Regions from separate parts of the Paenibacillus sp. JCM 18996 genome, predicted to be linked through region 2. Evidence: riboswitches for the same ligand, from Rfam matches in the RefSeq annotation. Region 2 holds a riboswitch; the other holds the start of a gene.
What was found. Region 2 has a riboswitch for cyclic di-AMP ahead of ACZ5N7_RS01220 (3D domain-containing protein). Riboswitches for the same ligand answer to the same signal wherever they lie in the genome.

Region 1: linked by a shared signal. The riboswitch ahead of ACZ5N7_RS04460 (C40 family peptidase) and the one ahead of ACZ5N7_RS01220 (3D domain-containing protein) in region 2 are both predicted to bind cyclic di-AMP.

The regions. Positions count from the first base shown of each region.
Region 1 covers NZ_AP043884.1:912,969-918,246, forward strand. Annotated here, with positions in the region: gene odhB (2-oxoglutarate dehydrogenase complex dihydrolipoyllysine-residue succinyltransferase) at 1-657, shown strand, start outside; gene ACZ5N7_RS04450 (lipoate--protein ligase) at 921-1,928, shown strand; gene ACZ5N7_RS04455 (YwbE family protein) at 1,976-2,170, shown strand; cyclic di-AMP (ydaO/yuaA leader) riboswitch at 2,319-2,459, shown strand; gene ACZ5N7_RS04460 (C40 family peptidase) at 2,461-3,318, shown strand; gene ACZ5N7_RS04465 (hypothetical protein) at 3,454-3,795, shown strand; gene ACZ5N7_RS04470 (ammonium transporter) at 3,908-5,209, opposite strand.
Region 2 covers NZ_AP043884.1:249,450-254,727, reverse strand. Annotated here, with positions in the region: gene ACZ5N7_RS01240 (hypothetical protein) at 1-56, opposite strand, end outside; gene ACZ5N7_RS01235 (chromate transporter) at 461-1,108, shown strand; gene ACZ5N7_RS01230 (chromate transporter) at 1,120-1,659, shown strand; gene ACZ5N7_RS01225 (ROK family protein) at 1,739-2,947, shown strand; gene ACZ5N7_RS01220 (3D domain-containing protein) at 3,032-3,847, opposite strand; cyclic di-AMP (ydaO/yuaA leader) riboswitch at 3,856-4,035, opposite strand; gene ACZ5N7_RS01215 (carbohydrate ABC transporter permease) at 4,456-5,278, shown strand, end outside.

The DNA of each region.
Region 1 (5,278 bases), 660 kb from region 2:
GCGAGCCGTTTGGTCGAAGCCCAGCATACCGCGGCCATGTTAACCACGTTCAACGAAGTGGATATGACGGCTATTCTGGATGTGCGCAAACGCCGTAAGCAAGCTTTCGTAGAGAAGCATGATGTGGGCTTGGGATTCATGTCTTTCTTTACTAAAGCCGTTGTCGGCGCATTAAAGGCGTTTCCGCTGCTTAATGCCGAGATTTCCGGGGATCAAATCCTGGCGAAGAAATATTACGATATCGGAATTGCGGTATCTGCGAAAGAAGGCCTGGTTGTACCGGTTGTCCGCGACGCCGACCGGCTGAGCTTTGCAGAGATTGAGAGACAAATAGGGGAGCTCGCTTCCAAAGCGCGCTCCAATACGCTGGCGCTGTCCGATCTGCAGGGAGGTACCTTCACCATAACGAACGGCGGTGTATTCGGATCCCTTTTATCGACGCCGATTCTGAATGCCCCTCAGGTAGGTATTCTGGGCATGCACAAAATCCAGCTGCGCCCTGTGGCGATCGATGAGCAGCGGATGGAGAACCGGCCGATGATGTATATCGCTCTGTCATACGACCATCGCATTGTGGACGGCAGCGAAGCGGTCCGCTTCCTCGTCACCGTCAAGGAGCTGCTCGAAGATCCGGAAACATTGCTGCTCGAAGGGTAACGGCCGGCAGTTTTGTCAGGCTCGCAGCTGTCGAAGCTGCAAGTGTTGGCAGGAAACTGCTTCGAGGGGCGGTGCCGAGTGTGCAGGCAAGAAACAGCCCGGACGGCGGTGCAGTCTGTGCAAATATGAAACAGCCTCGGTCGGACTTGCTGCCGTGCCGGGGCTGTTTTTATCTGCTTCTCTGCATACGATTTAGCGATTTTTGTGTACAGGACTATTTTAGATTAAAATGAGAATACAGTGAGCGGCAGGAGGGGAAGATGTTGCTTTTTATAGACAATGAAGGTATCACCGATCCAAGAATCAACCTTGCCATAGAAGAATATGCTTTGAAGAATTTGCCGATGGACACAAGCTACCTGCTTTTTTATATCAACGAACCGTCGATCATCATTGGAAAAAACCAGAATACGTTGGAGGAAATCAACTCCGAGTATGTCAAAAAGCATGGACTCCATGTAGTCCGAAGGTTATCCGGCGGCGGAGCGGTGTACCATGATCTGGGAAACCTGAATTTCAGCTTCATTACAAAGGATGACGGCGAGTCGTTCCACAACTTCCAGAAATTCGCGGAGCCGGTGATCAAGGCGCTGAAGAAGCTTGGTGTCCAGGCACATTTGACTGGGAGAAACGATATCCAGGTCGGCGAGCGCAAAATATCCGGCAATGCCCAATTCACCACCAAGGGCCGGATGTTCAGCCACGGTACGCTTTTGTTCGATTCCGAAATAGAAAATGTCGTGTCGGCGCTCAACGTGCACCCGGAAAAAATCCAATCCAAAGGCATAAAATCCATTCGCAGCAGAGTGGCCAACATAAGCGAATTTCTGGATGCGCCGATGAGGATTGAAGAATTCAGGAATGAACTGCTGCAATCGATTTTCGGCAAGTGGCCACAGGATGTGCCCCGTGTCCAGCTCGAGGAATCGGATTGGGAAGCGATCCGCCGTCTGTCGAAGGAGAGATATGGGAGCTGGGATTGGAACTACGGCAAATCTCCGGAGAGCACTCTGCATAGCAAGAAGCGTTTCGAAACGGTCGGAACCATAGATGTCCGGATGAATATATCGAAAGGCCTTATCAGCGATCTGAAAATTTACGGCGATTTTTTTGGTGCTGGGGAAATCTCGGATATTGAAGATCAGCTCAAAGGTGTGCGCTATGAAGAGTCCGAGGTGATAAAAGCCTTGTCAGGCATCGATTTGCGGGCATATTTCGGCCGGTTGGAGCCTGAGTCTTTTCTGGATTTATTGATGTTAAAGAATAGTTAGCCCGCTTGCCGCGAATCTCATAAGTTAAGGATGAAGAAGGTGACAGCATGAACGGTCAGAACCGGAGCCATATCCGCCCAGGCCTGGAAGTCAGTATCGTTTTGAAGAAAGACCAGAGGACAGGTGCGTTAACCAAGGGAATCGTCAAGGACATCTTAACGAATTCTCCCACGCATCCCCATGGAATCAAGGTTCGTTTGACAGATGGACAGGTAGGCAGAGTCAAAGAAATACTTAGTTGAGGGACGAAGGCCACTAAGCAAGAAGAAGACAAGAGACTTCAATATGAGGTCTCTTTCTTATTGTCTTAATTTGGACACAATTTTGTTGAAAAATGGGTGTTTACCCTCTTTTATCATATGTTACATTGAAATAGTTGAAAAAACAGCAACAAAACAGATGCCGAATCCAATGGTCCTATCATTGGTACGGGGGACTTATTTTGGGGTGAACGTTTGGCGCAGGCCAGACCAGGGAGCAACCTCTACCCGAACCCGCCAACTAACCTCGGAGGCTACAAGGAGGAAAGCAGTTGAAGGTTTTGGCAAGCTCGCTTGTGTTAACGGGCGCATTTTTGCTGTCCGGTCTTTTTCACGCTCATTCGGCGGAAGCCGCTGTATTGAACAGTAGTGTGAAGGTACAGATTAACGATCACCTCGTGTCTTTTCCTGATGCACAGCCGTTCATAGACGGCAATCAGAATCTGCAGACGCCGATTCGTCTGATTTCGGAAGAATTGGGCTACAATGTGGATTGGCAGATGGATGGTCAGCAGGTGACGGTAACGATAAGCAGTCCAGAGAAAAAGATTGTGATTACGACAGGACAGTCTTATGCCACGGTGAACGGCGAGAAAGTAAGCATTGGCACGCAGGCTTTGTTTCAGGAAGGCAGGGTGATGGTTCCCCTTCGCTTTGTGAGCGAAAACTTGGGAATTACTACCCAATGGGATCAAACCAACTATATTGCCATCCTCGGTAAGGACGGAAAATACCACGCACCCGCATGGTGGGCACCGTCCAAGGTGGTGGAGAAAGCAATCTCCACAAGAATCGTGGAGTTGTCCAAGCAGTATCTCGGCACTGCCTACCAATATGGTGGGACGAGCCCTGACGGATTCGACTGCTCGGGTTTTGTCCAGTATGTTTATGGCAAGAACGGCGTATCGCTTCCCCGGACATCCAGAGACATGAACACCGCAGGTAATCCCGTCGCCCAGCCCAAGGTCGGAGATCTGGTATTCTTCGCCCAGGCTAAGGTCCCTTCACACGTCGGAATTTATTTAGGCAACAATCAATTTATATCCGCCACCGATGACGGTGTTAAAATTGACAGCCTGCAAAGCGGTTATTGGGGATCCAGATACATTGGCGCCAAACGCTTTATCTGAATATAGACGGCCGGAATTTTTTCCGGTCTTTTTTTTAACCAATGCTTTTTTTAATAAACCTTTTCAAGAGCCGCAAAATGAGGTAAAATAGAATCAGTGTGAAAATAGTTAACATAATCAGGTAGGTGAACTCTCATGCTGACTGCGCTTATAACGGATTCTTTCCCTTCAATGGATTCTTCCAAAAATACCGATAAAAATGCGGATGTGTTCTCCCTTTTGGAATCTCTTATCGCCCAGAAAGAGCAGCAGGTCTTGGATATTGAGCAAGCCATTGAGCGTTATGAAAAGAGAAGACTTCGCGAAGAACAAAGCTATCAATCCATGTCAGGTTTAAGGCGTTTGTTGACAGGCAAAAAACCGGATCATCACTTGGCTGTAGAGTATATCCATTATGTTAAGAAGCCGCTTGAGACGGTAAAGCAGCTGAGACAGGAAATCGAGTCGCTTAAAGCTCAATTGAATGAAGAGATCTAACAGTTGTGCTTCCTCCATAAGATGGGGGAAGACAGTGAAAGCCGTTTATCCAATGGATAAGCGGCTTTTTCGTTGTTTGGGGCGCAGTCGATTATTATAGAGTTCCAGCTGATTATTCTTTATCTATGATAGACGGTACAGCAATAAAATCGTGCTCCTCGCTGTAGGCGGGAACACCGTGGATGCCCACATCGAGTCCGACCAGCTCCTCATCTCTGCTGACACGGACCGGAACGAGCAGGCTTATCAATTTCATCGCAAGCCAGGTCAGGCAAAAGCCCCACACACAGACGATGGCGAGTCCCAAAGCCTGAATGCCGAGCAGAGACCAGCCGCCGCCGTAGAACAAGCCCGCGCCGCTGAGGTTGAATTTGGAAGTCCATTCCGGAATGGCAAACAACCCGACAGCCAGAGTACCGATGCTTCCGCTGACACCGTGCACGGCGAAGGCACCGACCGGATCGTCGATCCTTTTGCTTTCAAGGAATTCCGTGGCGAAGATCATGACGATTCCGCACACCGCGCCGATGAAGATAGCCACCCCTTCTGACACATAGGCGCAACCTGCCGTAATTCCCACTAGTCCCGCCAGCGCGCCATTGATGACCATCGGAGGGTCGGATTTCTGATATCGCATCATAGTGAACAGAATGCAGGAAGCCGCACCGGCAGCCGCGGCAAGCATCGTGGTCACCGCGATATGTCCGATCTCCACAGAATAATTGGCGGCGCTAAGCGTACTTCCCGAGTTAAACCCGAACCAGCCGAACCAAAGAATAAAAGCGCCGACCGAAGCTAACGGAAGATTGGAGGGCGGAACGATGTTCGCGCTGCCGTCGTCGTTATATTTTCCAATTCTCGGACCGATCAGCTTCGCCGCAGCCAGCGCGGAGAATCCCCCTAACGCGTGAATGACCGCTGAGCCGGCAAAATCGATCATTCCCAGCTTTCCCAACCAGCCGCCCACTGCCCATACCCAATGTCCCGCAATCGGGTAGATCAGCCCCGTCATGGCTATGGTGTACAGGATGTAAGCTTTAAAGTTGATCCTTTCGGCAACCGCCCCGGAAACGATGGAGATCACCGCAATGACGAAGGCGCACTGGAACAGCCAGTAGGTCTCATGCGAAATGTTCAATTTAATATGTGTGAGATCCCCTCCCATCAGGAACCCGCTCATTCCCAGCAATCCCCATACATCTTTCCCGTACATAATGCCGAATCCGAACAGGAAAAACACCAACGCACCGAATGCGATATCGACAAAAACCTTCATTATTATGCTGGCCGCGTTTTTTCGCCTGACAAAACCCGCTTCCAAAAGAGCGAATCCGCCTTCCATCAGCAAAATCATTGCAGCCGTCAGAATCACCCATATGGTATCAAGTCCGCCGGTCAATTGCTCGACGCTCATTCGTTCATCTCCTGTCATATAAGCTAACTTGTCATACATTCATCCATTATAAAGTGGCAGTAAAAACGA
Region 2 (5,278 bases):
CTCGGGCTAATCTCCGGCGTTACCTTTGGCGACACTTCCGGTTCTTCTTTTGGCATAGTCAACACCTCCATCTGTATTACCATTATTAACCCGGAACCTGAATGTTCTAATATTCCGATATCTGCTCAACCTACTCAAGACGAGAATGAAGCGAAGTTTGAAATCCGGGGTTGCCTGATGAAAGCTACTATATTACCCCCTATCGGTTCTAATCATCCGCCGCACAGCGCCGCAATGCCTCTATCATTTCCCGTTTCGTTATCTTCACATAGAGAACCATAAAAACCGTTTAGGTAAAAAGTTTGGCCTTATTCCGGATATTCCTATCAATTTTGTTGGTTTATTTCTTGATCTACAATATATTTTAATCGTTTTTCAAATCTAGACGTTTGTTTATTCCAAAATGAATTTAAGTATTGTATAATAAAGCTAGTTTATTAGAGACGGGGTGAGATTTCCATTGAAAGGAAAAACTCATGAAACGCATGACAAATGGAAGCTTCTTACCCAAATCTTATGGTCCTTTTTGAAAATCGGCCCTGTCTGCTTCGGTGGAGGGTATGCGATGATCCCTCTGATCCGGAAGGAAGCGGTGGAGAAGCGGGGCTGGGTGGAAGAAGAAGACATCGCCGACCTGCTTGCTCTGTCCCAGTCTGCGCCGGGCGCGATCGCAATCAATGCAGCCATACTGGTCGGATACCGCAAAGCGGGGATCCTTGGAGCGGCGGCAGCCTGTCTGGGAGTGACGCTGCCCGGCTTTCTCATTGTTATCGCCCTAAGCGTCGCGCTGGTGCACCTGCAGAGCTATCCGAAAATCAAGGCCGCATTCGAGGGCATCCGCATCGCCGTTGTCGCAATCATTGTCTACGCAGGAGTCCACATCGGCAAAACGGCCGTTTTTGACAAGGTGACACTGGCCGCTGCGGCAGGCAGCGTGGCCATTCTCATATTCGCTGATATCCATCCGGCGGTCCTGATTGGCTTGGGGCTTGCCGCAGGCATAGCCGCCACTTTTTACCGAAAGAAGCAGGGCCTCAAGACTCACTATGCTAAACGAAAAGAAGCCGGATATAAATACAAAGATTATTACATCGGAGACGGTATCTAGGGGGTGTGTCCATGGTGATCCTGCAGTTGTTCGCCGTTTTTTTTGTGGTCGGCCTGGTGTCCTTCGGCGGCGGCTACGCGATGATCCCCGTCATAGAGCGGGAAGTGACATCGCATCATTGGCTCACTACTCAACAGCTTACAGACGTAATCGCCCTGGCGGGGATGGCTCCGGGTCCTATCGCTACCAACAGCGCCATTATAATAGGCTACCGCACATCCGGATGGCTTGGAGCTTGCGCCGCGGCGGCCGGGATCGTCCTGCCCTCGCTGCTCATCCTCATAGTTGTGGCCGCTTTTTTGCAAAAATATCATGACAATTTATGGGTCAAATCCGCTTTTTACGGGCTCCGTCCCGTCGTTGCCGTTCTTATTTTCTATGGTGCGTACAGGTTTGCCTCTTCCAACGGATTGATCGCGGCAATCTCGCTGCATACCGCCGTTGCCGGACTTATTTTTGCCGCAGCTCTGTACGCTTTGTTTGTAAAGAGGATGCATCCGTTGTATGTCATTATGCTTTCCGGCTTGCTGGGCGCAGCCATCTATGGTTAATCGCCCGCCGCTCATGTATAATAAACCCTTGTAGCCAGCTCTTTTTGTGACAAGAGAGCTCGATGACGGGGGTTTTTTTATGGATAAGCTTTTGCCGCAGAACCGGCTGCCAAACCGGAAAAGCAAAGAAGTATACGAATTGATCCGCAAACAGGATATTATGTCGAAGATAGATCTTCTGGAGCAAAGTTCGATGACGGGCAGCACGCTCACCCGAACGCTGGAGGAAATGACCGCTCAGGGCTTGCTTGTGGAAGCAGGGCTGGGAGAATCCACCGGAGGGAGAAGGCCCATCCTGTACCGGACGAATCCCCTGTATGCTTATGTGGTCGGCATCGAAATTTCCAGGCTTAGCTCCAAACTCATCCTTTGCGATCTGCATATGAACAAGCTGGAAACGAAACGGTGGCTGATGACGGAAAAAATGACGCCAGATGCACTGCTGACCGAACTGGTCTCTTCCATGGAATCCATGCTGTCCGGGCATGCCATCGAAGCCTCGGCGATACTGGGCATCGGAATCGGCGCCGTAGGACCTTTGGATTTTGCCGCCGGGATGATCTTGAGCCCGCTGCATTTTCCCGCTCCGGGCTGGAGCAACGTGCCTATAGTGCAGCTTCTGGAGGACCGGCTAAACATCCCCGTCTTTCTGGATAATGGAGCGAACACGGCGATCATAGGCGAATATTGGGCGGACCGCCGGCGGGATTACCGCCACCTGCTGTACATCCATCTCGGGGTCGGCCTTCGTTCTTCGATGACCGCGGGCGGAAAGGTGGTTTACGGGGCGGTGGATATGGAGGGCTCGATCGGCCAAATGATTATTCAAACCGACGGACCCCGGCTGAACGCATCCGGAAATTACGGATCCCTGGAATCCTTCGCGTCCGTCCACGCTTTGGAGCAGGCGGCTGTTTCCAGGCTTAAGCAAGGGCGTGAAAGCGCGCTGCGCAGCATCACGGGCGCCCCGGAGAAAATCACATTCACCGATTTGACCGCGGCTTTAAAGCAGAACGACCCCTTGACGGTCGAATTGTTCACACAGTCCGCAGCATACTTCGGCATCGGGCTGGCCAACCTCCTTAACATTCTTCATCCCGAGAAAGTCATCCTGGGCGGCCCGCTTATTAATGCGCACCCTTTGTTCTTCCGGGTTTCCACCAAAGTGGCCATCCAGAACACGTATTATTATCCGATTTATCAGGTTGTTTTCAGCCAGGGCCGTCTTGGAGAAGAAGCTCTGGTGACGGGTGCGGCGGTAATGGTAATCAATAAGCTGACGGAATAAAAATGTGAGAGTCCCCGCTTTGACGTCAAAACGAAAAAGGCCCGTACTCATAAAGTGCAGGGACCTTTTCCATATCTATCTCTATTATAGTACATATATTTTGACGTTCTGAATGCCGAACGAGGAAATTTGATCATTCGATCCGGGCAGGAATATATCGATACGGTTCCCTTTAATGGCTCCCCCGGTATCCGTAGCTTTAAAGGTCATACCTTTTACCGGCAGCCCATTGTGGTTATAACCGGTTACGTACACCGTGGAACCCAGCGGAATCACTCGGGGGTCGACAGCGATCGTTCCGAGCTCAAGTTTATTTCCCATGGCATCCATACCGGCATACCCTCCGTTTTCTTCCGCAGAACCGGAATAGGCTGTGGCTTTAGCCTCGATCTCTTTTTTAAAATTGGCAGGCGCGTCGGCTTTAGCCTTGACCGGGACTGCTTTAGTGGCATCAGATTGAGCAACGGCTGCTTTGTTGGCATCAGGTTCAGCCGGAGCAGACACTGTCTTTTCATTGACTGGCGCGGGTGCCGGTGCAGCGGCAACTACCACGGGTTGGGGTGCGACAGCCACGGGCGCAGCGGCGGGCTTGAGGTTGGCGAGCAGCGGGGCTGACACATCAGCCGGTGCCTTCTCCGACGCGTCAACGGCTGCAGCAGCCGGGGCGCCAGTAGCTGCCGCTTCAGCATTGGGCTTTACAAAACGTTCCACCTGCTTTGGTCCGAAAATCGGCCACTCCACAGTAAAATTCACAGCCTGCGCTTTCGTTTTTACTGCAGCGGTTTCTGCCTGTAGAGGCAGCGGAGTTTTCGCCGCAAAAGAAATAGGACCGCTTACGCCAAGAAGCCCCACGGCAATCCCCATTACAGGCATTGTTTTTTTCAAAGAAAAAAGGTTCATCTGGTATCGTCTCCTTTTCTATTCGCCTACGAGGTTAGTTGACGGGTTCGGGCCCAAGGATACAGCCCTAACGAAAAAAGCTCGATTCACCCCTGCAGCGCAAGTTACAAAAGAACAGCGCCTCGATATATCGTCCCCCGCACTTCAATTGAAATATAACGTCCCTGAAGTCTCGGCTCCTACCAAACTACCATACTGAAACATCTATAGAAACACCCAAAAACTGCAAATAAGCACAGCGAAATTAACGTTAAAAAAAATTCATATCCCTGCAAACGGGTTAACTGTGGGGCGCCACAATGTTTACACTGCGTAAACAATTCAAATAAACGAGGAATTTTTTAATGTTTCTTTCTCCCCATTCTCATCATACTTTAATATAAAATTAACTTGACAATGCCATTTCACTGCGCTTTTATGTACAAAAAAAAGCCTGCGGATTACACTTCCACTCTGATTTTGCAGGCTGTTAAACCACATATGCGCTATACCACAATATCTCTCGACATAAATCGACAACTGTTAACAATTATTTTACATCCCGCTAACTTGCGAAAAACATTCCTTCTCTATAATGAGACAAGTCAATTAAAGAAGGAGGTCAGCCTATGGGCATGGCAAAAAATAATATAGATATATCACAACCAGCCCGGATTGCTTCACCAAAAACCCAGTCCCGCCGGCTAGCCGTATGGAAAGAAACCGGCCTCGCCTACTTGTTCCTTGCTCCTTCTCTGGTTTTATTCAGCATCTTTCTATTCTATCCGCTGCTGAGAACCGTGTATCTTAGCCTGCATATTACGGATCCAAGGGGTAGAGTCGCGGCCTTTGTGGGAACGGACAATTTCAAGGAGTTGCTAGTTTCCGATAAATTTTGGACAAGTCTGCAAGTCACGGGTTTGTTTGCGTTATTCACAATCCCGCTCGGCATCGTGGCCTCGCTGTTATTGGCCTGGTTAACAGTAAACCGGCTGCGCGGCATAAAGGTGTTTCAATTTTTCTTTGCCCTCCCAATGGCCATTTCGGCCGGTACCGGCGCCGTAATCTGGATGGCGCTGTTCCATCCGACCGTAGGGATACTCAATTATTTTGTGCAATCGATCGGGCTCCATCCTGTTTCTTGGCTTGCCGACCCCGCATGGGCGCTGATTTCTGTCTCCATAATGACGATATGGATGAACCTGGGCTTCAATTATCTTGTACTGCTCAGCGGAATGCAGGGAATTTCCCAGGAAATTTACGAGAGCGCGAAAATAGACGGTTCTTCTCCGTACCATACTTTTCGCAAACTCACCCTGCCGCTGATCTCTCCGACCATATTTTTTGTGTCGATCGTATCCATCATCAACATACTGCAGACCTTCGGCCAGATTCATATTATGACCAAGGGAGGCCCGATCAATAGTACGCGAGTGCTCGTTTACGCGATTT